DNA from 2 places in the Staphylococcus agnetis genome. Region 1 is predicted to be linked to the other one. Evidence: riboswitches for the same ligand, from Rfam matches in the RefSeq annotation. Region 1 holds a riboswitch; the other holds the start of a gene.

What was found. Region 1 has a riboswitch for lysine ahead of GJE18_RS05115 (aspartate-semialdehyde dehydrogenase). Riboswitches for the same ligand answer to the same signal wherever they lie in the genome.
Region 2: it holds a riboswitch for lysine, as region 1 does, so the genes downstream of both, GJE18_RS06420 (amino acid permease) here and GJE18_RS05115 (aspartate-semialdehyde dehydrogenase) in region 1, are expected to answer to the same signal.

What each region holds. Positions count from the first base shown of each region.
Region 1 covers NZ_CP045927.1:1,024,412-1,037,046, forward strand. The annotation lists gene GJE18_RS05080 (aminoacyltransferase) at 1-400, shown strand, start outside; gene GJE18_RS05085 (aminoacyltransferase) at 425-1,684, shown strand; gene GJE18_RS05090 (hypothetical protein) at 2,047-2,370, opposite strand; gene pepF (oligoendopeptidase F) at 2,501-4,303, shown strand; gene GJE18_RS05100 (hexose kinase) at 4,445-5,389, shown strand; gene GJE18_RS05105 (CvfB family protein) at 5,485-6,393, opposite strand; gene GJE18_RS05110 (ABC-F family ATP-binding cassette domain-containing protein) at 6,550-8,157, shown strand; lysine riboswitch at 8,308-8,485, shown strand; gene GJE18_RS05115 (aspartate-semialdehyde dehydrogenase) at 8,600-9,583, shown strand; gene dapA (4-hydroxy-tetrahydrodipicolinate synthase) at 9,607-10,485, shown strand; gene dapB (4-hydroxy-tetrahydrodipicolinate reductase) at 10,482-11,204, shown strand; gene dapD (2,3,4,5-tetrahydropyridine-2,6-dicarboxylate N-acetyltransferase) at 11,221-11,940, shown strand; gene GJE18_RS05135 (M20 metallopeptidase family protein) at 12,079-12,635, shown strand, end outside.
Region 2 covers NZ_CP045927.1:1,284,745-1,297,379, reverse strand. The annotation lists gene polA (DNA polymerase I) at 1-311, shown strand, start outside; gene mutM (bifunctional DNA-formamidopyrimidine glycosylase/DNA-(apurinic or apyrimidinic site) lyase) at 327-1,199, shown strand; gene coaE (dephospho-CoA kinase) at 1,216-1,824, shown strand; gene GJE18_RS06445 (glyceraldehyde-3-phosphate dehydrogenase) at 2,142-3,152, shown strand; gene nrdR (transcriptional regulator NrdR) at 3,319-3,786, shown strand; gene GJE18_RS06435 (replicative helicase loading/DNA remodeling protein DnaB) at 3,788-5,155, shown strand; gene dnaI (primosomal protein DnaI) at 5,152-6,075, shown strand; gene thrS (threonine--tRNA ligase) at 6,368-8,305, shown strand; lysine riboswitch at 8,360-8,534, shown strand; gene GJE18_RS06420 (amino acid permease) at 8,655-10,163, shown strand; ribosomal protein L20 leader region at 10,205-10,338, shown strand; gene infC (translation initiation factor IF-3) at 10,365-10,892, shown strand; gene rpmI (50S ribosomal protein L35) at 10,920-11,120, shown strand; gene rplT (50S ribosomal protein L20) at 11,180-11,536, shown strand; gene GJE18_RS06400 (NUDIX domain-containing protein) at 11,756-12,367, shown strand; gene GJE18_RS06395 (hypothetical protein) at 12,377-12,635, shown strand, end outside.

The DNA of each region.
Region 1 (12,635 bases):
ACAGCAACTCGAAGCGCAAAACGCTAAAATTGAAGAAGCTCAACGCCTTCAAGCTGAGCATGGCAATGAATTACCAATATCAGCAGCATATTATATTATTAATCCATTTGAAGTGGTTTATTATGCAGGAGGTACTGCGAATCAATTCCGTCATTTCGCAGGAAGTTATGCTATTCAATGGACGATGATTAATTACGCGATTGATCAAGGTATACCACGCTACAACTTCTATGGTGTGAGTGGCGATTTCTCAGAAGATGCCGAAGATGCAGGTGTAGTGAAATTTAAAAAAGGTTTTAACGCAGATGTGCTTGAATATGTTGGTGATTTTGTGAAACCAATCCACAAACCGGCGTATCAATTGTATACACAACTTAAGAAATTAAAAGATAGAAAGTAATGTAAAAGAAGGGGATTCATTGGTATGAAATTTACAGAACTCACAGTTGAAGAATATGACCAATTTGTACAAAATCCTGCTTTAGAAAGCCATTATTTCCAAGTTAAAGAAAATATTGGAACACGTGAAGCAGACGGGTTTCAAGTCGTTTTACTTGGAATTAAAGGTGAAAATAATCAAATTCTAGCAGCAAGTTTATTCTCAAAAATTCCTACAATGGGAAGTTATGTTTATTATTCTAATCGCGGTCCAGTTATGGACTATTCTGATTTAGGTTTAGTTGACTTTTACTTAAAAGAACTCGATGTTTATTTACAAAAAAACAAATGTTTATACGTCAAAATGGACCCATACTGGCTCTATCAAGTGTATGACAAAGATATCAAACCTATAACAGACAAGGATGCTAATGAAAAGCTAGTTCAACTATTTAAATCACATGGTTATGAACATCATGGATTTACGACAGCATATGATACATCAAGTCAAGTTCGTTGGATGGGTGTTTTGAATTTAAAAGGCCAATCACCTCAAACAATTAAAAAGCAATTTGATAGCCAACGGAAACGTAATGTAAATAAAGCAATCAATTACGGCATACGGGTCAAGTTTTTAAATGAAAATGAAGTGGATCAATTCCTAGAACTATATCGTGAAACTGAAGCACGTGCAGGATTCGTTTCAAAAACAGATGATTATTTCAAAAACTTTATTTCGAATTATGGTAGCAAAGCATTGATACCGCTCGCTTATATCGATTTAGATGAGTATATTACGTCGTTACAAGACAGCTTAAATGATAAAGAAACGCGTCGTGATCAAATGATGGCGAATGAAAATAAATCTGATAAACAATTGAAGAAAATTGCAGAATTAGATAAACAAATTGATCATGACAAAAATGAAATGTTAAAAGTGAGCGAATTACGTAAAACAGATGGTCAAATTTTAAATTTAGCGTCTGGTGTATATTTTGCAAACGGTTATGAAATTAACTATTTCTCAGGTGGCTCAAGTGAAAAATACAATCATTTTATGGGCCCATATGCTATGCACTGGTACATGATTAATTATTGTTTCGAGCATGGTTATGAGCGCTACAATTTCTACGGTTTATCTGGTGATTTTACTGAAAACAGTGAAGATTACGGTGTGTATCGATTTAAACGTGGGTTTAATGTTCAAATCGAAGAATTAATTGGAGACTTTTACAAACCTATTAATAAACCGAAGTATTTCTTGTTTAATACGTTAAATAAAGTGCGTGCTAAAATTAAAAAATAAAAGTTAAAACACTCGCAATGATACAAGTTGCGAGTGTTTTCGTTTATAGTTTTTAGATGCCAGTGAAGTAAAAGGACATAATTTAACATATTTATGTTATGTAAACCAAAAAGGCTTTTAAGCATATTTGAATTCCTTTGTAAGTATATGAAATTATCACAGTTTAAGTAAGAAGTTTGACATAATCAATGATGTAGATGGATAAAATACGAAAAAACATGTAAATGAACGTAGATATGATATAATGATTTTTGAACAGTTTTTAGTTTACATAATATATATTATAGGAAGTTAACTATAGTAAAGCATGGCCACCTTCTTTCTATATACATTTAAACCCGTTAACAATATGCTAACGGGTTTTATGATCTATATTTTCGTTCTATGCGGGATAATTCTTTTTGATATTTTTTCTCTTGACGTTTCTTACGCCAATTACGTGTGAAATACCATAATATTAAACTTAATATAAGACTAAGTACAGATACGAATGCTGCAAAGCCTAATAAAGGTTCATACGTAATATGATAGAAATTTGGTAATATGAAAGCTAACACACCTAAAATAACAAAGCTTAAAATAGCAGTAAAAAACCATTTGTTTAACATTAACGTACAAAAGATTGTGAGTACAATCATTATAACTATTGAGATCCATAAATAATTAGGCATATCTAGTATTGTCATCGTGAACCCCCTTTATCATGTTGTCTTCATTATACATGACTTTAAAAGATATGTATGTATAATGAAATCGATTTCTTCTTTAAAAAATAATGTATAATAGATTTAACTATTTATAAAGGGAGGAACTTTTGTGACGCAAAAACTAAAACAACGTAATGAAGTACCTGTATCAGAAACGTGGGATTTGAGAGATCTATTTGAAAATGATGCAGCATATGAAGATGCGATTATCGCTTTAGTTTCAAGGTCGGAAGCCTTTCACAAACAATATGCTACGGCTATTCGCGATGTATCTTCGATTGAGAGTGTATTGGATGCATTAAGTGAATTAACGATTGAAATTGATCGCGTTGCCAATTATTCCCATTTACAATTAAGTGTTGAGTCAACAGATCCTGAAAAACAACGGCTAAATGCGCTATTTAATCAAAACTACGGTAAAATAGCGAGTCAACTGACTTTTGTGGAATCTGAACTGCTGCAATTAGATACGAATGTGCTTCAGAATGCAATGCAAACATCAAAGTATGATTATTACTTAAAACGTTTGTTAAAACGACAACCACATCAGTTGCATCCGGAAGCAGAGAAAGTTTTAGCTGAAATGATTGCGGCATTAAATGTACCTTATGACTTATATGAAGTAACAAAAATGTTAGATATTGATTTTGGTCAATTTGAAGTTAATGGTAAACTTTATAATATGGATTACACAACGTTTGAAGGTATTTATGAAGATGATCCTGATACAGATTTAAGACGTCAAAGCTTTAAACATTTTAGTGATACACTACGTAAATATCAACATACGACTGCAGCGGTGTATCAAGCGCATGTACAAAACGAGAAATTAGAGGCAAATTTAAGAGGATATACGTCGGTAATCGATTTCTTATTAGAGGATCAAGATGTATCAGCAGATATGTATCATCGTCAAATTGATATCATTATGTCCGATTTAGCCCCTATTATGCGTAAATATGCGCGATTATTAAAAGAAGTGCATCAATTAGATACGATGAAATATGAAGATTTAAAAATTTCCATTGATCCTGATTATGAACCCAAAATTTCAATTCAAGATTCCGAGCAGTATATTTACAATGCGCTAAGTGTTTTAGGTGAAGATTATTTAAAAATGACTAAAAAAGCGTATAAAGAACGCTGGATTGATTTTCCTCAAAATAAAGGGAAAGAAACTGGTGCTTATTGCGCAAGTCCATACGCTTCTCATAGCTATATTTTCATATCATGGACTGGAAAAATGAATGAGGTTTTTGTTCTTGCCCATGAACTGGGTCATGCAGGTCATTTCAATTTAGCTCAAGCGCATCAAAACATTTTGCACTCAGAGTCTTCATTGTATTTTGTAGAAGCACCTTCTACTATGAATGAAATGTTGATGGCACAATATTTATTAGAGCAAAATAGTGATGACCCTCGCTTTAAACGATGGGTACTGAGTTCTTTAATATCTAGAACGTATTATCATAATATGGTTACGCACCTTCTTGAAGCCGCATTTCAACGAGAAGTTTATCGTTGTGTTGATAATGGTGAGCATTTAACGGCTGATAAACTTAATACGTTGAAACGTAATGTTATCGAAGCGTTTTGGGGTGATGAAGTAAACATATCATCAGGTGCAGAATTAACATGGATGCGTCAGCCGCACTATTATATGGGTTTATATCCTTATACATATTCTGCTGGCTTAACGATTGGAACATTAATGGCGCAACGTATTAAAGAGGAAGGTCAAGCCGCTGTAAAAGATTGGCTTGAAGTATTAAAGGCGGGCGGAAGTATGTCCCCTCTTGAGTTAACACAAATTGCAGGCTTGGATATGTCGACGGACAAACCTTTAAAAGATACAATACAATTTATTGGTTCTTTAGTAGATGAAATAGAAAACTTAACACATGAACTTTAGAAATAATCTAGGCGCTTATTCACTACATGGATAAGCGCTAATTTGTTTGACTTAAACATCCTTAAGTTATATATTTAACATATAAACAACATAAATAAACAAAATTAAACATATATTTCACATATAGCAAGGATGATTTCAATGAAAAAAGTGTTAACCGTCACATTAAATGCGTCAATAGACATTAGTTATCATATGGATGAACTACGTATCGACACAACTAATAGAGTGACACAAGTTTCAAAAACTGCTGGTGGTAAAGGGCTTAACGTTACGCGCGTAGGACATCAATTAGGATTAGATATAACAGCAAGTGGTATTGTGGGTGGCACGTCAGGCTTATTTATCAAACAACAATTGGATCGTTTACACATCCCCCATCAATTTTTGGATAGTGGTGTAGAATCGCGTTTTTGTATTGCTATGATAACACAAGATGCTCAAACCGAAGTTTTAGAAAGTGGTATTGCTTTAAATGAGACGGTTCAGGAACAATTTGTCACATTTTATGATACTTTGATAAAAGATTATGACATCATTGCTATTTCTGGCAGTATTCCTCCAGGATTATCTGTGACGATGTATCAAGATTTAATTGATATTGCGAAACGTCAAAATAAATTTGTTATTTTAGATGTGAATGGTGCAACGTTAGCAACAATTTTGAAGCAAGAGACTGTTTTTAAACCCGATTTGATTAAACCTAATGAAGAAGAAATTGCTGAACTTACGGGCAATCCGGGTCATTTGTCCATACAATCATTGCAAAATGCTTTAAATCAACCTATATTTAATCAATTGCCAAACGTCCTGGTTACACTTGGGAAAGATGGTGCATTATTGAAGCATCATTCTCAATTTTATCAAGTTAATATACCATCTATTAATGCTGTAAATGCTGTGGGTTCTGGAGATAGTTCTATTGCAGGATTTTGTTCTGGATTGGCGCAATCTGAAGATATTCAAAATGCGACGAAGCGTGCTATGGCTGCGGGAATGGCAAATGCGATGCAACATGAGACTGGAAAAATTGATATGCATGATTTTGAAACACTATTGTCGCAAATAACTATACAGCCATTATAAAGTCTTTAATTTAATATTTATTTATAAAGAAAAACCTTCAAAGTTCAAATTGCTTTGAAGGTTTTAGTATATCTCAAATTTTTATGTTACAGACCTTAAGATTGACTGTCTTGAACGTGCGCCCGCCCTTTTTTTGTAAGCACGATTTTACCTGTCTCGATATTGATTAATCGTTTTTTATATAAGTGTCCGATTGCACGTTTAAATGCACCTTTACTCATTTGAAAAACTTCTTTAATGGCTTCAGGACTGGATTTATCCCAAAAAGGCAATTCACCTTCATACTCTACTAAAAGTTGAACGATTTTTTCACCATCGTCGTCTAGGCGTTCATGCGCTAATGGTAAAAATGATCCGTTTAACTCCCCTTTGTCATTAAATCCAATAATACGTACATCCATTGCTTGACCTAACCTTGGTTCTTCTTTTCTTTCAGATTCATGAACAAAAATTTTGTGTCCTTTTTCTGAAAGTAAAAAAGTACCGACTCTTAACAATCGATATGGTCGTGCAGTAATGGTTTGGTTTTGATACTGATCATCATGGATTGGGGTAAACATTTGTTGTACTGTCGTTTCTGAGGCTAAACGCGCAAACATTTGACGCTCACGATCGATACGTAATGTACAAAGTACTTCATCCCCTTTTTGTGGCCACAAAGATTTAATTTTTGGTAAATCTTCCCATGGAATAAGAACTTCACGTGGTAAACCAACGTCTACACGCGCACCGTCTCGATCCGTACTAATCACCTTTACAAAATCATAACGTCCCACTGTAATATCGGGCATATTTTGTGTAGCGAAAAGATCTCCTGATCTATTTGGGAAAATAAAGAAACTATAGGATTCCCCTATTTCTAAGTCATCTTCATCATTGATTTCTGATGGATTTAACTTTACTTTTTCTTTGTTCGGACCTTCTAATATATATGTTGATCCTTCTAGCGCTTTTACTTCTAAAAAGTCTATAGTCCCAACGATTTCATTTTCTTTAAAAGACATAATTATCTCCTCGTAATTTTATTATTACCATTATATCATGAGTATTGCACAGAAGCATTAAGTGTTCATTTTTATAAACGATAAATCATGTCGAAACACTATTGAATATATGGTATAATGCACCCGTTAGTATTATTGTATAAAAGGAGAAAATGCATGTTACAAGTTACCGATGTTAGTTTACGTTTTGGTGATCGTAAATTATTCGAAGATGTAAATATAAAATTCACACCTGGGAACTGTTACGGTTTAATTGGTGCAAATGGTGCTGGGAAATCTACGTTTTTAAAAATTTTATCAGGAGAAATTGATTCACAAACAGGTCATGTGTCATTAGGTAAAGATGAGCGTTTAGCCGTGTTAAAACAAGATCATTTTGCATATGAAGATGAACGTGTATTAGATGTCGTCATTAAAGGTCATGAACGTTTATTTGAAGTGATGCAGGAAAAAGATGCGATTTACATGAAACCTGATTTTAGTGATGAAGATGGTATTCGTGCTGCAGAACTTGAAGGTGAATTTGCAGAAATGAATGGGTGGAATGCTGAATCAGATGCAGCTACCCTACTCTCTGGTTTAGGTATTGCCTCAGATTTACATGATAAAAAAATGGCTGAACTAGAAAACAATCAAAAAGTTAAAGTATTGCTTGCACAAAGTTTATTTGGTGAACCTGACGTACTCTTACTCGATGAGCCTACAAACGGACTTGATATTCAAGCGATTAGCTGGTTAGAAGACTTTTTAATTAATTTTGATAATACAGTTATTGTAGTATCTCACGACCGTCATTTCTTAAATAACGTTTGTACGCACATTGCTGATTTAGATTTTGGGAAAATTAAAATCTACGTAGGTAACTATGATTTCTGGTATCAATCTAGTCAATTAGCACAAAAAATGGCTCAAGAACAAAATAAGAAAAAAGAAGAAAAAATTAAAGAACTTCAAGACTTTATTGCACGCTTCTCTGCTAATGCTTCTAAATCTAAGCAAGCAACAAGTCGTAAAAAACAATTAGAAAAAATTGAATTAGATGATATCCAACCTTCATCACGTCGATATCCATTTGTAAAATTCACACCAGAGCGTGAGATTGGTAATGATTTGTTATTTGTACAGAACATTTCTAAAACTGTAGAAGGTGAAAAAGTATTAGATAACATTTCATTCACAATGAACCCTAATGATAAAGCGGTATTAATCGGACAAAGTGAAATTGCTAAAACAACACTTTTAAAAATATTAGCCGGTGAAATGGAACCAGATGAAGGTACGGTTAAATGGGGTGTAACAACATCTCAAAGTTATTTCCCTAAAGACAATTCGGAGTACTTCGATAACGTCAATATGGACTTAGTGGAATGGTTACGCCAATATGCGCCTGAAGATGAACAAACAGAAACATTTTTACGTGGTTTCTTAGGACGTATGTTATTTAGTGGTGAAGAAGTTAAGAAAAAGGCAAGCGTTTTATCGGGTGGAGAAAAAGTGCGTTGTATGTTGAGTAAAATGATGCTTTCAAGTGCGAATGTACTCTTGCTTGATGAACCAACCAACCACCTTGATTTAGAAAGTATTACATCAGTCAATGAAGGCTTAAAATCATTTAAAGGTTCTCTGATCTTCACATCACATGACTTTGAATTTATTAATACAATTGCCAATCGTGTAATTGATCTTGATGAAACGGGTAGTTTATCTAAAGAAATATCATATGAACGTTATTTAGAAGAAAAAGGACTATTAAAAAAGAAATAATGTGTGCAATGAAAAGCGTGGACGCGCATCTTTACGATGTTTCCGTCCACGCTTTTTTTAACGTAAATTTTCAGTAAATTTTAAAAAATCACCCTTTTCTGTTTACATGACAAGTAGTGCTATGTATAATGATAAACATAACAATTCAATCATTACTGATGAGGCGCATCAATCATGAGTAGATATATTAATCATTGCCTGCAAGCAAGATATATCCAAAGGGTGAGATGCCGAAATAAACAGGATTTGCAGAAACTGTTTGTTGGATTCTGTGGTTAAGAGCTAAGAGTCTGTCATTATTTACGGATAATGGAGTGCATCACTTGTATATTAATTTTAACAAGTTCGCACACCGAACTTGTTTTTTTATTTATTGATGCCCCTTTCTTTAATTTAATGACATAAAGTAATGTCTAAATAAACATAATTGGAGTGAACAAACATGACAAAATTAGCAGTTGTAGGTGCAACAGGATTAGTAGGAACTAAAATTTTAGAAACAATTGAACGTAAGGGTATTCATTTTGATGAATTGGTATTATTTTCGTCTAAGCGTTCTGCAGGTCAAGAGGTAACGTTTAAAGGCCAAACCTACACTGTTCAAGAATTGACTGAGCCCGCAACAGACGGTCAATTTGATTATGTGTTAATGAGTGCTGGCGGTGGAACAAGTGAACAGTTCGCCCTACTTTTTGAACAACATGGTGCAATCGTCATTGATAACTCAAGTCAATGGCGTATGACAGATGACGTTGATTTAGTAGTACCTGAAGTTAATGCGCCTACGTTTCAACGTGGTATTATCGCTAATCCAAACTGTTCGACAATTCAATCTGTCGTACCTTTAAAGCCACTTCAAGATACATTTGGGCTTAAACGTGTCGCTTATACGACATATCAAGCTGTATCAGGATCTGGAATGCAAGGGAAAAAAGATTTAGAAGATGGTGCTCACGGAGCGCAGCCTAAAGCTTATCCTCACCCAATTTATAACAATGTTTTACCGCATATTGATGTCTTTTTAGACAATGACTACACAAAAGAAGAACAAAAAATGATAGATGAGACACGTAAGATTCTGAATTTACCAGATTTAAAAGTCACTGCAACATGTGTACGTGTTCCAGTTCAAGACAGCCATAGTGTGCACATTAATGTATCGCTTGAGAAACCGGCCTCAGTTGAATCCATACGTGCATTGTTTGAAAAAGATAACCGTGTAGTTTTAGTGGACGATCCAAAAAGCAATGCGTATCCTTTAGCCATTCATTCAACGGGTAAAGATGAGGTGTTTGTAGGACGTATTCGTCAAGATGACTCCTTAGAAAATACATTTCATATTTGGTGTACGTCTGACAACTTGCTTAAGGGTGCCGCATTAAATGCTGTACAGGTACTTGAACAAGTCTTAGCACTCAGAGCGTAAATTTATGAAGGGAGTCAGATATTATGACACATATTTTTGAAGGTACGGGTGTTGCACTTATCACCCCTTTTTCAAATAATCAAGTTGACTATCCAGCCATTCGTAAGCAAGTAAATTATTTAATAGACCAAGGCATTCAGTCTTTAGTGGTGAACGGAACAACAGCAGAAAATCCAACATTAACACAAGATGAAAAAGATAAAATTTTGAAAACGGTCATTGAAGAAAATGCCTCACGTGTGCCAATCATCGTAGGAACAGGAACGAATAATACAGCGTATTCAATTCAAGCCTCTTTACGAGCGAAAGCGCTCGGCGCAGATGCGATTATGTTAATTACGCCTTATTACCTTAAAACGAGTCAACGTGGCCTTATCGCTCATTTTGAAGCGATAGCCAATGCGGTTGAATTACCTGTTGTACTTTACAACGTTCCATCACGTACCAATTCTACAATTGAAGTTGACACACTCGTGCATTTAAGTAAAAACCCATATATTGTCGCATTAAAAGATGCCACAAATGATTTTGATTATTTTAAAGCAATTCAACAACACATCGATACAGACCAATTTGCACTGTATAGTGGTAATGATGATAATATCGTTGATTATTATAATCAAGGTGGGCATGGTGTGATATCAGTAGTTGCAAATGTGATTCCGAGAGCGTTTCAAGAAATTTATAGTCACTCTGAATCACGTGCACAATTATTTGAACCGATTTCACAGTTGCTAGAAGCAATGTCTATTGATGTTAACCCGGTCCCTATTAAATATTTAGCAGCGCTTGAAGGTTTTGGTCAATATGAAGTGCGTCTCCCTCTGGTCCCTTTAAATGAAGAAGAACAAGCGCAATTAAAAGCTGTTTATCAACAATTTAAGGAAGGTGTCGAAGCTTGAATATCGTATTAATAGGCTATGGTGCAATGAACCAACGTGTTGCACGATTAGCAGAAGAACAAGGTCATCACATTGTAGGTGTGATTGTAAATGATCAAAAACGCCCAATCCCCTACCCTTTATTTACAAAACTAAGTGACATTGAATCTGCAGATGTCGCTATCGATTTTTCACATCCCGACTTATTACTTCCATTATTAGAAGATTCATTTCACCTTCCATTAGTGGTTGCCACGACAGGTGAAAAGGAAAAAATAACATCAAAATTAAAAGATTTAAGCCAACACATGCCAATCTTTTTTAGCGCTAATATGAGTTATGGTGTGCATGTGCTCACAAAACTATTGGAAGTGGCTGTACCACTGCTCAATGATTATGACATTGAGCTCACCGAAGCACATCATAACAAAAAAGTCGACGCGCCTAGTGGAACACTAGAGAAGCTATATGATGTGATTAAAGATTTACGAGAACAAAGTTATCCGGTATATGATAGGCATGAAAAATCAAAGCCACGTGAGGTCGATGAAATTGGTGTTCATGCAATACGCGGTGGCACGATTGTTGGTGAACATGACGTTCTTTTTGCGGGTGTTGATGAAACCATTACATTAACACACCGAGCGCAATCTAAAGACATTTTTGCAAATGGTGCGTTAAATGCAGCGTCAAAATTAATTCATAAACAAAATGGGTATTATACATTTGATGATTTATAAGAGGAGGACGTGAACTATGGTACAAAATTTTACAGCTGAAGAAATTATTAACTACATTAGCGATGCAAAAAAATCTACACCCATAAAAGTATATATTAATGGTGAATTTAGCGAAGTTCATTTTCCAGATACTTTTAATGTTTTTGGTGGAGAAAATTCAAAAATTATATTTTGTGAAGCGGATGATTGGAAAACATTTTATGAAGAAAATCATATGTTGATTGAAGATCTAGAAATTGAAATGGATCGTAGAAATTCAGCAATTCCATTAAAAGATTTAACCAATACAAATGCGCGTATAGAACCAGGTGCATTTATAAGAGAACATGCGGTTATTGGCGACGGCGCTGTGGTAATGATGGGCGCTACAATCAATATAGGAGCAGTTGTCGGTGAAGGCACAATGATTGATATGAATGCGACATTGGGTGGTCGCGCAACTACTGGCAAAAATGTTCATGTAGGTGCAGGTGCAGTTTTAGCGGGTGTCATTGAACCACCAAGTGCTGCTCCTGTCGTCATTGAAGATAACGTCCTTATCGGCGCCAATGCGGTAATTTTAGAAGGTGTACGTGTCGGCGAAGGTGCTATTGTAGCAGCAGGCGCCATTGTGACGCAAGATGTACCAGCAGGCGCTGTTGTAGCTGGAACGCCTGCCAAAGTGATAAAACAAACGCATGAAGTCGAAGATACGAAACGTGAAATTGTCTCTGCATTACGAAAATTAAATGATTAACGACTAAGCTATGTTGTCAGGTTTTATTAAAGTGTGACATTGATATAGTACGTTATAAAAGAACATGATATAAAGTTGAAAGGGTGAAGGGTGTTAAAATGCCACTCCCCTTTTTATACATAAGCTGAGGTGAATGAAATGGATGAACTTCAATTTGTAACGACGCATCGTCGATATTTACATCAACATCCAGAATTAAGTTTAGAGGAGTATGAAACTACAAATTATATAGAAACTTTTTTAAAGCAACTTGATATCCCCTATCAACGTCCTCTCGAAACGGGTATTATTGGTTACCTTGAAGGGAATAGTCATCATACATTGGCATTTCGTGCAGATATAGATGCGCTCCCTATTCATGAACAAAATAATGTGGATTATCGAAGCCAATTTGACAATAAAATGCATGCGTGTGGACATGACGGTCATACAACGGCGCTCATGTTGTTTGTAAAACGTTGTAAAGCACTTTATGATGCAAAAAAGTTACCACATAATGTAGTATTCATCTTTCAACCCGCTGAGGAATCAGGTGGTGGTGCCAATCTTTTGATTAAATCGAATGCCCTAGCACAATATCAAATTAATGCTATTTATGGTGTGCATATCATGCCTTTTGTTGATGAGGGTGCGGTTGCGATTCGAAATGATGAAATTACAGCAAGTGCAACAGAATATCGCTTTTACTTGGAAGG
Region 2 (12,635 bases), 260 kb from region 1:
CTGATATAACGAGTCGTAACTTTAATAAACGTGGTTTTGCTGAACGCACAGCTATGAATTCCCCAATTCAAGGTAGCGCGGCTGACATTATCAAATGTGCGATGGTTAAGTTAGATGAAGCGATGAAACAGTCTGATTTTAAAGCTAAGATGTTATTACAAGTACACGATGAGTTGATTTTTGAATTACCTAAAGATGAAGTTGAAACATTTAGTAAGTTTGTAGAAGACATTATGATTCATGCATTAGAATTAGATGTACCGCTTCAAGTAGATTCAGATTATGGGAAAACGTGGTACGATGCAAAATAGAAAGTAGGGAACACATTGCCAGAATTACCAGAAGTTGAACATGTAAAACGTGGCATTCAACCGCTCATTGAAGGTGCAAGCATTGAAAAGATTACCTTTTCCGATAGTGTCGTTTTAGGTAAACAACAAGGTAAAGACACCATTATAAAGGGCATAAGTTTAGAGGCGTTTCAACAGTTTAGTGTTAGTTATACTATTCAACATGTATATCGCCGAAGCAAATATATTCTTTTTGATTTGGTAAACGATTCTGATCAACGTACATTAGTATCTCACTTAGGCATGGCTGGTGGCTTTTTTGTAGTCAAACATATTGAGGATATTAACATTGCAAACTATCGAAAGCATTGGCACGTTATATTTCATTTAGATAACGATTGGTTACTTGTTTATTCAGATATTAGACGGTTTGGTGAAATTAGAAATGTTAAATGTTTAGAGGAATACCCTTCTCTATTAGAAATTGCACCTGAACCATTTGATATCGATGCGTTATCGCATTATTTAGCTCAATATGAAATTAATCGTTATAAAAAAATGCCGATAAAACGTATGATTTTAGAACATCGCGTCATTGCTGGGTGTGGGAATATATATGCGTGTGAAGCGTTATTTGATGCTAAAATCAATCCACATCGTTTAGCACAAGATTTATCACATGATGAGCGCATAAACGTTTTTAAAAGTGTTGTAAAAGTTCTAGAAATGGGTATTTTACATGGAGGAACAAGTATCTCTGATTACGTTCACGCAGATGGTCAACGTGGAACGATGCAAAATAATTTAAAAGTATATAAACAGAAAATGTGTGAAGAATGTAAAAGTGCGATTGATACAGCGATTATTGGCGGTCGTAATACACACTATTGTAAAAATTGTCAAAAATAAGGGAAGAAGGTATGTTATGTCAAAAGTCATTGGTTTAACGGGTGGAATTGCCACTGGTAAATCCACTGTGGCAGAACTTTTGAAAGCGCACGGCTTTAAAATAGTAGATGCTGATGTCGCGTCTCGAAAAGCAGTTGAAAAAGGGTCTGAAGGCTTGTCACAAGTCCGAGCAGAATTTGGTGAGGAAGCCATTGATGACAATGGAGAAATGAATCGCCATTATATCGGACAACAAGTGTTCTATGATGATGTAAAACGTGAAAAATTAAATGCTATTATTCATCCTATTGTGAGAACGTTAATGGAAAAGGAAAGAGATCAATATCTTGCTGAAGGTTATGATGTTGTCATGGATATTCCTTTACTATATGAAAATGGTCTTGAAAATACAGTGGATGAAGTATGGTTAGTTTATACATCTCCTAGCATTCAAATAGACCGTTTAATGGAACGTAACCAATTATCAATTGAAGATGCCAAAGCACGCATTTATAGTCAAATTTCAATTGATAAAAAGAGTCGTATGGCTGATGTAGTAATTGATAATTTTGGCACAAAACTTGAACTTAAACAAAATTTAGAGGAAGTTTTAGCTGAAAAGGGTTATCTTAAAAGTGTTGAATAAAGTGAAATAAAATGGGGTGGACCAATATTAAGGTTCACCCCATTTTTTATAAATTCAGGTGGATGCGAATGAAAGATGTAGGATTGAGTTTACAGGTAGCTAATGCGCCATGTAACCTCTAAATTTATGATTCATCGTATATCACTACACAGGTTAATGTGACACATTAATATCCCAAAGGCACTATACACGGATTGTAAAAATATACAAATGACATTTTATAAGTAAAATTTATCAACGCAAACGGTTTCATTTTTGATTAATTATGATATACTCTTAAATATAAGTATAACACATTAACAAGGAGTGCTTTTTTCATGACGACAAAGATTGCGATAAACGGTTTAGGTCGTATCGGCCGTATGGTTTTAAGAATTGCATTAAATAGAGAGGATATTGAGGTAGTTGCGATTAACGCAAGTTATCCACCAGAGACCATTGCACATCTTATTAAATATGATACAACGCACGGACGTTTCAACAAAGAAGTACAACCTATAGAAAATGGTATTAGTGTGGATGGTAAAGAAATTAAATTAGTTTCTGATCGTAACCCAGAAAATTTACCTTGGAAAGCTTTAGGTATTGATGTAGTTATTGAAGCGACAGGTAAATTTAACCACGGTGATAAGGCGGATGCTCATATTAGAGCAGGTGCAAAAAAAGTATTGTTAACAGGTCCATCAAAAGGTGGACACGTGCAAACGATTGTTAAAGGTGTAAATGACAGTGATTTAGATGTTGATACATATGACATCTTTAGTAATGCGTCATGTACGACAAATTGTTTAGCACCTGTTGCAAAATTGTTAAATGATACGTTCGGTATTGAAAACGGCCTAATGACTACAGTACATGCCGTAACAAATGATCAAAACAATTTAGATAATCCACATAAAGATTTACGTCGTGCACGTGCAGCATTTGAAAGTATTATTCCAACATCTACTGGCGCAGCAAAAGCACTCGCACTAGTGTTGCCAGAACTTGAAGGGAAACTACACGGAATGGCATTACGCGTGCCAACAAAAAATGTGTCGCTCGTTGATTTAGTTGTAGATTTAAAACAACCTGTTACTAAAGAAGAAGTGAACCAATTATTTAGAGATCATCAACTTGGTGGTGTAATTGATATTGTGGATGAACCCCTTGTATCAGATGACTTTAAAACAGATAGCCACTCTGCAATTATCGATGCGCAATCAACTATCGTGATGGGTGAAAATAAAGTAAAAGTACTTGCTTGGTATGATAACGAATGGGGTTACTCTACACGTGTTGTAGATGTCTTACAACAAATTGCGAAAGCGATTAAAGTGACAGCATAAGTTGTAAATTGCTAATATATAGATTGGTTTAACAAAAAATAGTATATTTTTCTCGATTAGGGTCAAGGTAAAATGTTTACCTTGGCTCTTTTTAATCACTGTACTTTTGCTATTAAATCAGTTTGTAGTATAATGAAACAAAATTATTGAAGAAGGTGAAAAAGTCGTGAAATGCCCTAAATGTCAACACACGCACGCTCGTGTTGTGGATTCGAGACATGTAGATGACCTAAATGCAATTAGAAGAAGACGTGAATGTGAACATTGTGGAACACGTTTCACTACTTTTGAACACATTGAGATGAGTCCGCTCATTGTTGTTAAAAAAGATGGAACAAGAGAGCAATTCAATCGTGAAAAAATTTTAAACGGTTTGGTTCGATCATGCGAAAAACGACCAGTACGTTTTCAAAAACTAGAGGAAATTACAAATCAAGTGGAATGGAAATTGAGAGATTCAGGTATGGCAGAAATTTCATCGAGAGATATTGGAGAACATGTGATGGATTTATTAATAGATGTAGACCAGGTTTCTTATGTGCGTTTTGCATCCGTGTACCGTGAATTTAAAGATGTAGATCAATTGCTTAAATCCATGCAAGGTATTATTAAAGATAACAGGCGGAGTGAATAATATGGTATCGATGTATCCGAATCAATTACAAGCACATGATGGTTTTGTCGTCGTGCGCGCATATTTTTATCACCAACGTCACCAAGAAGTACTTCATCGACTTTTTATACCACTGATTGGTGCTGATGCTGTTAGTTATTATCAATATTTAGAACAATTTGCCTCAAGTACTTTTTATGACGGTTACACACATTATACGATTATGTCTGAGTTGAAAATTAACTTATTAAAATTCCGAGAAAAATTAGATTTATTAGAGGGAATTGGTTTGTTAAAGACCTATGTACGTCACACAAAACAAACTACACAATTCGTTTATGAACTCGTTGCACCACCATCGCCTTATAAATTTTTTAATGACCCGATGTTGTCTGTTTATTTTTATCAAGTTGTTGGCCAATCACGTTTTCATGAAATTAAACGGTATTTTATTCCAAATGAGATGGATTTAAAGGCTTTTACCGAAGTAACTAAAAAATTTACAGATGTTTTTAAAGTACCACAACAGTCTCATCGACCGAATGCAGGTGCATTAAATGAACAAAGTTATAATGGTGTCGATTTATCTGATGTTTATTTTGATTTTGACTTATTAAAAGATATGCTTCAAACGCATTATGTAAGTAGTGAAGTGATTAGTGAACCGAATAAAACAACGATTATTCAGTTGGCTACATTATATCGATTATCCCCTGACATGATGAAAACAGCGATATTAAAATCGTTAAATAGCGATCAAACATTATCTTTATCAACTTTACGTAAAACAGCGCAAGATTATTATTTGATTGAAAACCAACAAGAATTACCTGCACTTACGCCTTCAAATTCAGGTGAAACGACGAACGCTATCCAAAATCCTTTAAAAGCTGACGTTTCCAATTGGGATGAGTGGTATGAAATGATGGACAATACAAGTCCTATTGTGATGCTCACATCGTGGGGTGACGCAGAACCGACCCCGCAACAAAAAGCAATGATAGAAGATTTAATCACGCGCGAGAAGTTAAGCTTCGGTGCGATTAATGTTTTATTACAATATGTCTTACTAACGAAAGATCAAAATTTACCTAAAAATTACGTGCTTTCAGTGGCGTCAAGTTGGAAAAAACAACAGGTGACAGACGCGAGATCCGCACATGAACTCGCACAAAAGATAAAAGAGAAACAATCACAACATTATTCAAAACCACGTGCTTCACAATACCGTAATAAACAACATTTACAATCACTCGAAAAAACACCAAGGTGGCTTACACATCCTGAAGAATTTGAGTTAAAAAAAGAAGACGAAGCGCATCTTGAAAAGGAAAAACAAGCCTTTTTAAATAAATTAAAAAACAAAAAACGGGCAGGTGAAAAAGAATGAAATCATTTAGTCACATTATAGGGTCGAATGATGCCTTCGAAAAACGTATTGCTAAAATTAAACGCGATGTTTTACAAGATCCAGATGTCAAGCAGTTTATAGACGCGCACCAACATGAAATCACAAATCACATGATAGATGTAGACTTAAATATACTTCAAGAATATAAAGATCAACAAAAGCAATGTGATGATGATCATTCCTTCGAAAACTGTCCAAACTTTGTGAAAGGGCATATTCCACAATTATATATCGAAAATAATCGCATCAAAATCAAATATACGCCATGCCCATGTAAAATTAAGCATGATGAGGCGAAGTATTATAGTAGCATGATTACTTCATTTCATATGCACCCTGAAACATTAAATGCGAAAATTAAAGATATTTATATGAATCGAAGAAATCGTTTAGAACTGGCGATGCGCTTAGACGATATGATTGATCAAATTATTGCGAAAACACCCACTAAAGGTTTATATCTTTATGGTGAATTTGGGACAGGGAAGTCATTTATATTAGGTGCCATTGCTAATGAATTGAAAAGTAATCGAGTGCCTTCTACAATCATCTATGTGCCTGAATTTATTCGTACACTCAAAAATGGTTTTAAAGATGGCTCGACGGACCGACGTGTTAAAGAAGTGAGAGAAGCCCGTGTTCTGTTTTTAGATGATATTGGCGCAGAAGAAATTTCACCATGGGTTCGAGATGAAGTGTTAGGACCTATTTTACATTACCGTATGATTCAAGAATTACCAACGTTTTTCAGCTCGAATTTAAATTTAGACGAACTCGAACACCATCTATCTGTAACGCGTGGTGGCACTGAAGTAACGAAGGCCGCTCGGATTATGGAACGTGTTAAAACTTTAGCAGAGCCTTATCGATTAGAAGGGGAAAATTATAGAAAACGTTGAAAATTTATAAAAAAGCGCTATAATGGAAATAACTATATGACGACAAAAAATAGAGGATACGATGTTGTACAGCCTATTATACAGAGAGCTACCGTTTGATGAGAGTGTAGTTAATAGTGTATCGCATTACTCCCTCAGTATGACATTTGTAATGAATGTCCGGCTCAAGACCGTTATCTTAAGTAGAGTTTGCATATTTTTATGCAGTACTAGGGTGGTACCACGATGACCTCGTCCCTATTTAGGGATGGGGTCTTTTTATTTTAGTCGTTAAAATTTAAGGAGGATGCATATGTCACAAATAATGATTCGCTTTCCAGATGGAAATGAAAAAAGTTTTGAAAAAGGGATTACAACAGAAGAAATTGCTCAATCGATCAGTCCTGGGCTACGTAAAAAAGCAGTTGCAGGTAAATTTAATCATCAATTAGTCGATCTTACACGTCCTTTAGAAGAAGATGGTGATATTGAAATTATTACACCGGGAAGTGATGAGGCATTAGAAGTATTACGACACTCTACTGCTCATCTTATGGCACAAGCATTGAAACGTTTATATGGCGATGTAAAGTTTGGTGTGGGCCCTGTGATTGATGGCGGCTTCTATTATGATTTTGATATGGATGACAAAGTTTCAAGTGATGATTTTGAAAAAATTGAAAAAACAATGAAACAAATCGTTAATGAAAATCATCCGGTGACACATCGTGTAGTTAGTCGAAACGAAGCGAAAGCATTCTTTAATGATGACCCTTACAAATTAGAATTAATCGAGGCGATTCCAGAAGATGAAAATGTAACGCTCTATACTCAAGGTGAGTTTACAGATTTATGTCGCGGTGTACATGTCCCATCTACAGCTAAAATTAAAGAATTTAAATTGTTATCTACTGCTGGCGCATATTGGCGCGGAGATAGTAATAATAAAATGTTGCAACGTATTTATGGAACAGCGTTCTTTGATAAGAAAGATTTAAAAGCACACTTGAAAATGCTTGAAGAACGTAAAGAGCGTGATCACAGACGTATCGGTAAAGATTTAGAGCTCTTCACTAACAATCAATTAGTAGGAGCAGGGTTACCATTATGGTTACCAAATGGTGCAACAATTCGCCGTGAGATTGAACGCTACATCGTAGATAAAGAAGTAAGTTTAGGTTATGACCATGTCTATACACCTGTCATGGCGAATGTAAATTTATACAAAACATCTGGACATTGGGATCATTATCAAGAAGACATGTTTCCAGTGATGCAACTTGATGAGGATGAAGCAATGGTACTTCGTCCGATGAACTGTCCACATCATATGATGATTTATGCAAATAAACCACATTCATACCGCGAATTGCCGATTCGTATTGCTGAATTAGGTACAATGCATCGTTATGAAGCGAGTGGCGCGGTATCAGGACTACAGCGTGTACGCGGCATGACGTTAAATGATGCCCATATCTTTGTGCGACCTGATCAAATTAAAGATGAATTCAAGCGCACAGTGAACATGATTATTGATGTATATAAAGACTTCGGTTTTGAAGATTATCGCTTTAGATTAAGCTATCGCGATCCTGAAGATAAAGAGAAATACTTTGATGATGATGACATGTGGAATAAAGCGGAATCGATGTTAAAAGAAGCGGTGGACGAACTGGGTCTTTCCTATGAAGAAGCTATAGGTGAAGCGGCATTCTATGGTCCTAAATTAGACGTTCAAGTGAAAACGGCAATGGGTAAAGAGGAAACGTTGTCTACAGTACAACTTGATTTCTTATTACCTGAGCGTTTTGATTTAAATTACATCGGTAAAGATGGTGAACAACATCGTCCAGTTGTTATTCATCGCGGAGTCGTTTCTACAATGGAACGTTTTGTTGCATTTTTAACAGAAGAAACAAAAGGGGTTTTCCCAACTTGGTTAGCACCGCAACAAGTTGAAATCATTCCAGTCAATGTTGAGTTGCATTATGATTATGCGAGACAACTTCAAGATGAACTCAAATCACAAGGTGTCCGCGTTCATATTGATGACCGTAATGAAAAGATGGGCTATAAAATCCGTGAAGCACAAATGAAAAAAATTCCTTATCAGCTTGTAGTAGGTGATAAAGAAGTTGAAAATCATGAAGTTAACGTACGTAAATATGGCTCTAAAGATCAAGAAACAGTTGAAAAAGACACGTTTATTTGGAATTTAGTGGACGAAATCCGTTTAAAAAAGAAAAGATAACTTGTCTTTCAGTAAACTTTAAGCTATAGTAGATACAAATCAAAAATTTAATAAAATTTAGTTAGAGGTTGCGTCTTTAATGAGTCGTTTGTCAGAAGTCGAATGGAACATATGTTGCACAAATTAAAGGTAAAGACGCCGAAATAAAAGTTCATCCATCAACAACTTTTATTGGGCTGGTATTCGAATAGGAACCAGACTGTCACAATAGTGGTGTGCTATCTATGTTGAAATATATAACAAAGGTTGCATCCTCGATGTAACCTTTGTTTCTTTTTACACAAATAAACACAATGATCATCATGTAACATTTGCACCTACCTCTAAGTAAAGGGAAAGGATAGGTTTTATGAGTCAAAGTAATTTGGGAAATGAAAACACGGTTCAAAGACACCTTAAAGATCGTCATATTTCGATGATCGCGATCGGTGGTGCGATTGGAACAGGTCTATTTATGACATCTGGTGGCGCGATTGCAGATGCGGGTCCATTAGGGGCATTACTAGGATATGCGATTATCGGCGTGATGGTATTTTTCTTGATGACATCTTTAGGAGAGATGGCTACGTACTTGCCTGTATCTGGATCATTTAGTACGTATGCGACACGGTTTGTAGATCCTTCATTAGGATTTGCCCTTGGATGGAACTACTGGTTTAACTGGGTTATTACAGTTGCTGCAGACGTCACAATCGCTGCGCAAGTCATTCAATATTGGCAACCGCTACAGTTTCTACCAGCATGGGCGTGGAGTTGCTTGTTCATGTGTATCATCTTTAGCTTGAATGCTTTATCTGTTAAAGTGTATGGCGAAAGTGAATATTGGTTTGCATTTATTAAAGTGGCAACGGTCATTATTTTCATTATTGTAGGTCTTCTTACGATTGTGGGTATTATGGGTGGCCAAGCTGTTGGATTTGATACATTCACTAAAGGTGATGGTCCAATTTTAGGTGGTAGCTTTGGTGGCAGTCTATTAGCTGTTTTTGGTGTATTCTTAATTGCTGGTTTCTCTTTCCAAGGTACAGAACTTGTAGGGATTACAGCTGGAGAATCTGAAAATCCTCAACGTGCTGTACCGAAAGCCATTAAACAAGTTTTTTGGCGTATTTTACTTTTCTACATTTTTGCTATTTTTATCATCGGTATGTTGATTCCATACGATAACCCTGCATTAATGGGCGGTGGTAATGATATCGCTACATCACCATTTACATTAGTTTTTAAAAATGCTGGTTTAGCCTTTGCGGCATCGTTTATGAATGCGGTGATTTTAACCTCTGTATTGTCAGCAGGTAACTCAGGTATGTATGCAAGTACGCGTATGTTGTACTCTATGAGTAAAGATGGACTCGCAGCACGCATTTTCGGTCATACAAATAAGAATGGGACACCAATTATCTCAATGCTTGCAACCGCTGCAATCGTTATTTTAATATTTATCGTGCAACAAGTTAGTGGTAACGCGTATGAGTATATTGTTGCGGCAAGTGGTTTAACTGGATTTATCGCATGGGTTGGTATCGCCGTCAGTCATTATCGTTTTAGAAAAGCATTTGATGCACAAAATTATGATAAAGACAAATTGGTTTACAAAGCGAAATTGTTCCCATTCGGTCCAATACTTGCAGGTGTTTTATGTATCGTTGTCATCATTGGTCAAGACGTTGATTTTATTCAAAGTGGTAACTTTGATTTCAATCGTTTCCTTATCACATATATGGGTATTCCGGTATTTTTAGGGTTTTTCTTATATCACAAATTTAGATATAAAACGAAATTAATACCTTTAAATGATGTGAACTTAGATCCTTCTATTTCAACGAAAGAAAAAAACTTTCAGAAACATGTTGACTAATTCGTAACAACTTGGTATAGTTAATTCTGTTGATTACGAAACGGACCAAGTAGAAGCACCCGCTTCTCACCTGTAGCGACGCATCAAGCAGTTGGCAGGTAAACGATAAACATGTAGAAAACGTTCATGTTATTGAAGAAGCGGGGACATTTTATGTCCTCGCTTCTTTTTGTACTTGGACCATTCGTAAAACTATTGGAGGTGTCAACCATAGCTAAGGATCAAACGCAAGTTAATGAAAAGATTCGCGCAAAAGAATTACGTGTTATCGGTCAAAATGGTGACCAAATTGGTTTAAAAACCAAACATGAAGCATTAGAAATGGCAGACCGTCTAGGATTAGATGTCGTTGTTGTTGCACCTAATGCGAAACCGCCTGTTGCTCGTATTATGGACTATGGTAAGTACAAATTTGAGCAACAAAAGAAAGAAAAAGAAATGAAAAAGAAACAAAAAATTATCAACGTGAAAGAAATCCGTTTAAGTCCAACAATTGAAGAACATGACTTCAATACAAAGCTTAAAAACGGACGTAAATTCTTATCTAAAGGTGATAAAGTTAAAGTTTCGATTCGTTTCAGAGGGCGTGCCATTACACATAAAGAAATTGGTCAACGTGTTTTAGAAAAGTTTGCTGATGAATGTAAAGATATTGCATCTGTAGAGCAAAAGCCTAAAATGGAAGGCCGTCAAATGTTTCTTATGTTAGCGCCAACTAACGAAAAATAAACAACGATTAAATAGGAGGAACTCACTATGCCTAAAATGAAAACTCATCGCGGAGCAGCGAAACGTGTTAAAAGAACTGGATCTGGTCAATTAAAACGTTCTAGAGCGTACACTTCTCACTTATTCGCTAACAAATCTACAAAGCAAAAACGTCAATTACGTAAAGCATCATTAGTATCTAAGAGCGATGCAAAACGTGTAAGACAGTTATTAACATACGTTAAATAATTTTAGTTTTCGATATGGTATGTAAGGCATACCGCAAGAGATAAAAGGAGGAATTTATTATGCCACGTGTTAAAGGTGGAACAGTAACAAGAGCGCGTCGTAAAAAGACGATTAAATTAGCAAAAGGTTACTTTGGTTCAAAAAGTACATTATATAAAGTAGCAAAACAACAAGTAATGAAATCAGGTCAATATTCATTCCGTGACCGCCGTCAAAGAAAACGTGACTTCCGTAAATTATGGATTACACGTATCAATGCAGCTGCACGTCAACACGACATCAGCTACTCACGTTTAATGAACGGTTTAAAAACTGCTGGTATCGATATTAACCGTAAAATGCTTTCTGAAATCGCGATTTCAGACGATAAAGCTTTCGGTGAATTAGTAAGTAAAGCGAAAGAAGCTTTAAAATAAACCTAATTAAAAATGCTTTTCACGTCTAAAGATTTAATCTTTTGAGTGAAAAGCATTTTTATCTTTGTGTGCATGTAGCTTCTTCAATTTAATTTAGACGAAAAATAATGGAGTAAAACGAGAAAACACCATGTGTAAGTTGTCATTGATACGGTATATCACTTTTCGTTATACCCATTCTCTGATACGATTAAGAAAATGAATATAAAGGAGAACATTATGTCGAAATTTGATGAACAAATCGCTGTCGTACAACGTCATTCGTTGTTCAACCAAGAAAAGAATGCTTTTAATGGTTTTATTTCTAAAAGCGATGCGAAGAGTATTGAAATTTTTAACACATTAGACCAGTATGAAGTAAAAAGACGTGGGGATATGGAAGAGGATCCTTCTTACAAACAACTTATATCCTACTGCATACTTGAAAATGAAAATGGCGACCTTTTAGTCTATGAACGTTTATCAGGTGGTGGTGAAGCACGTCTACACGGACAAGGCTCTATTGGTGTAGGTGGGCATATGAATGATGTTCCAGATGCACAAACCATCAATGACTTAATTATTGTCAATGCAAGTCGTGAGCTTGAAGAAGAGGTGGGGCTTCATGTTACAAGTGCATCACAACTTGAACATGTTGGATTCATCAATGACGACTCTAACGAAGTGGGTAAAGTTCATATTGGTATTGTTTTTAAAGTTAAAGTCAAAGCCAATGACATAGAAGTTAAAGAAACAGATACATTGAAAATAGAATGGAAGTCTCTTGAAGACATCAATGATTTAAATCAATTCGAATCATGGAGTGCGCTTATTTTACAAGATTTGAAATAGGTGATAAAGATGAGTGAAATAATTCCATTTCCAAAGCGTAAAGATAAAATTGAAAAAGATATGATCACATTTTTTAATCAAGGCGACTATGAACGTGTGTATGATTTATTCATTACGTACGAAGCATCGTTTGAGTTAACGTCACAATTAGCGCTAATGAAATGCGAAATATTATGGGAGTTAAAGTCATATCTTGAATTAAAAGAAGAAGCAAATATTTTAATGTCACAAGGGTTCCAACCATACGATACGTTGATGATTTATTATG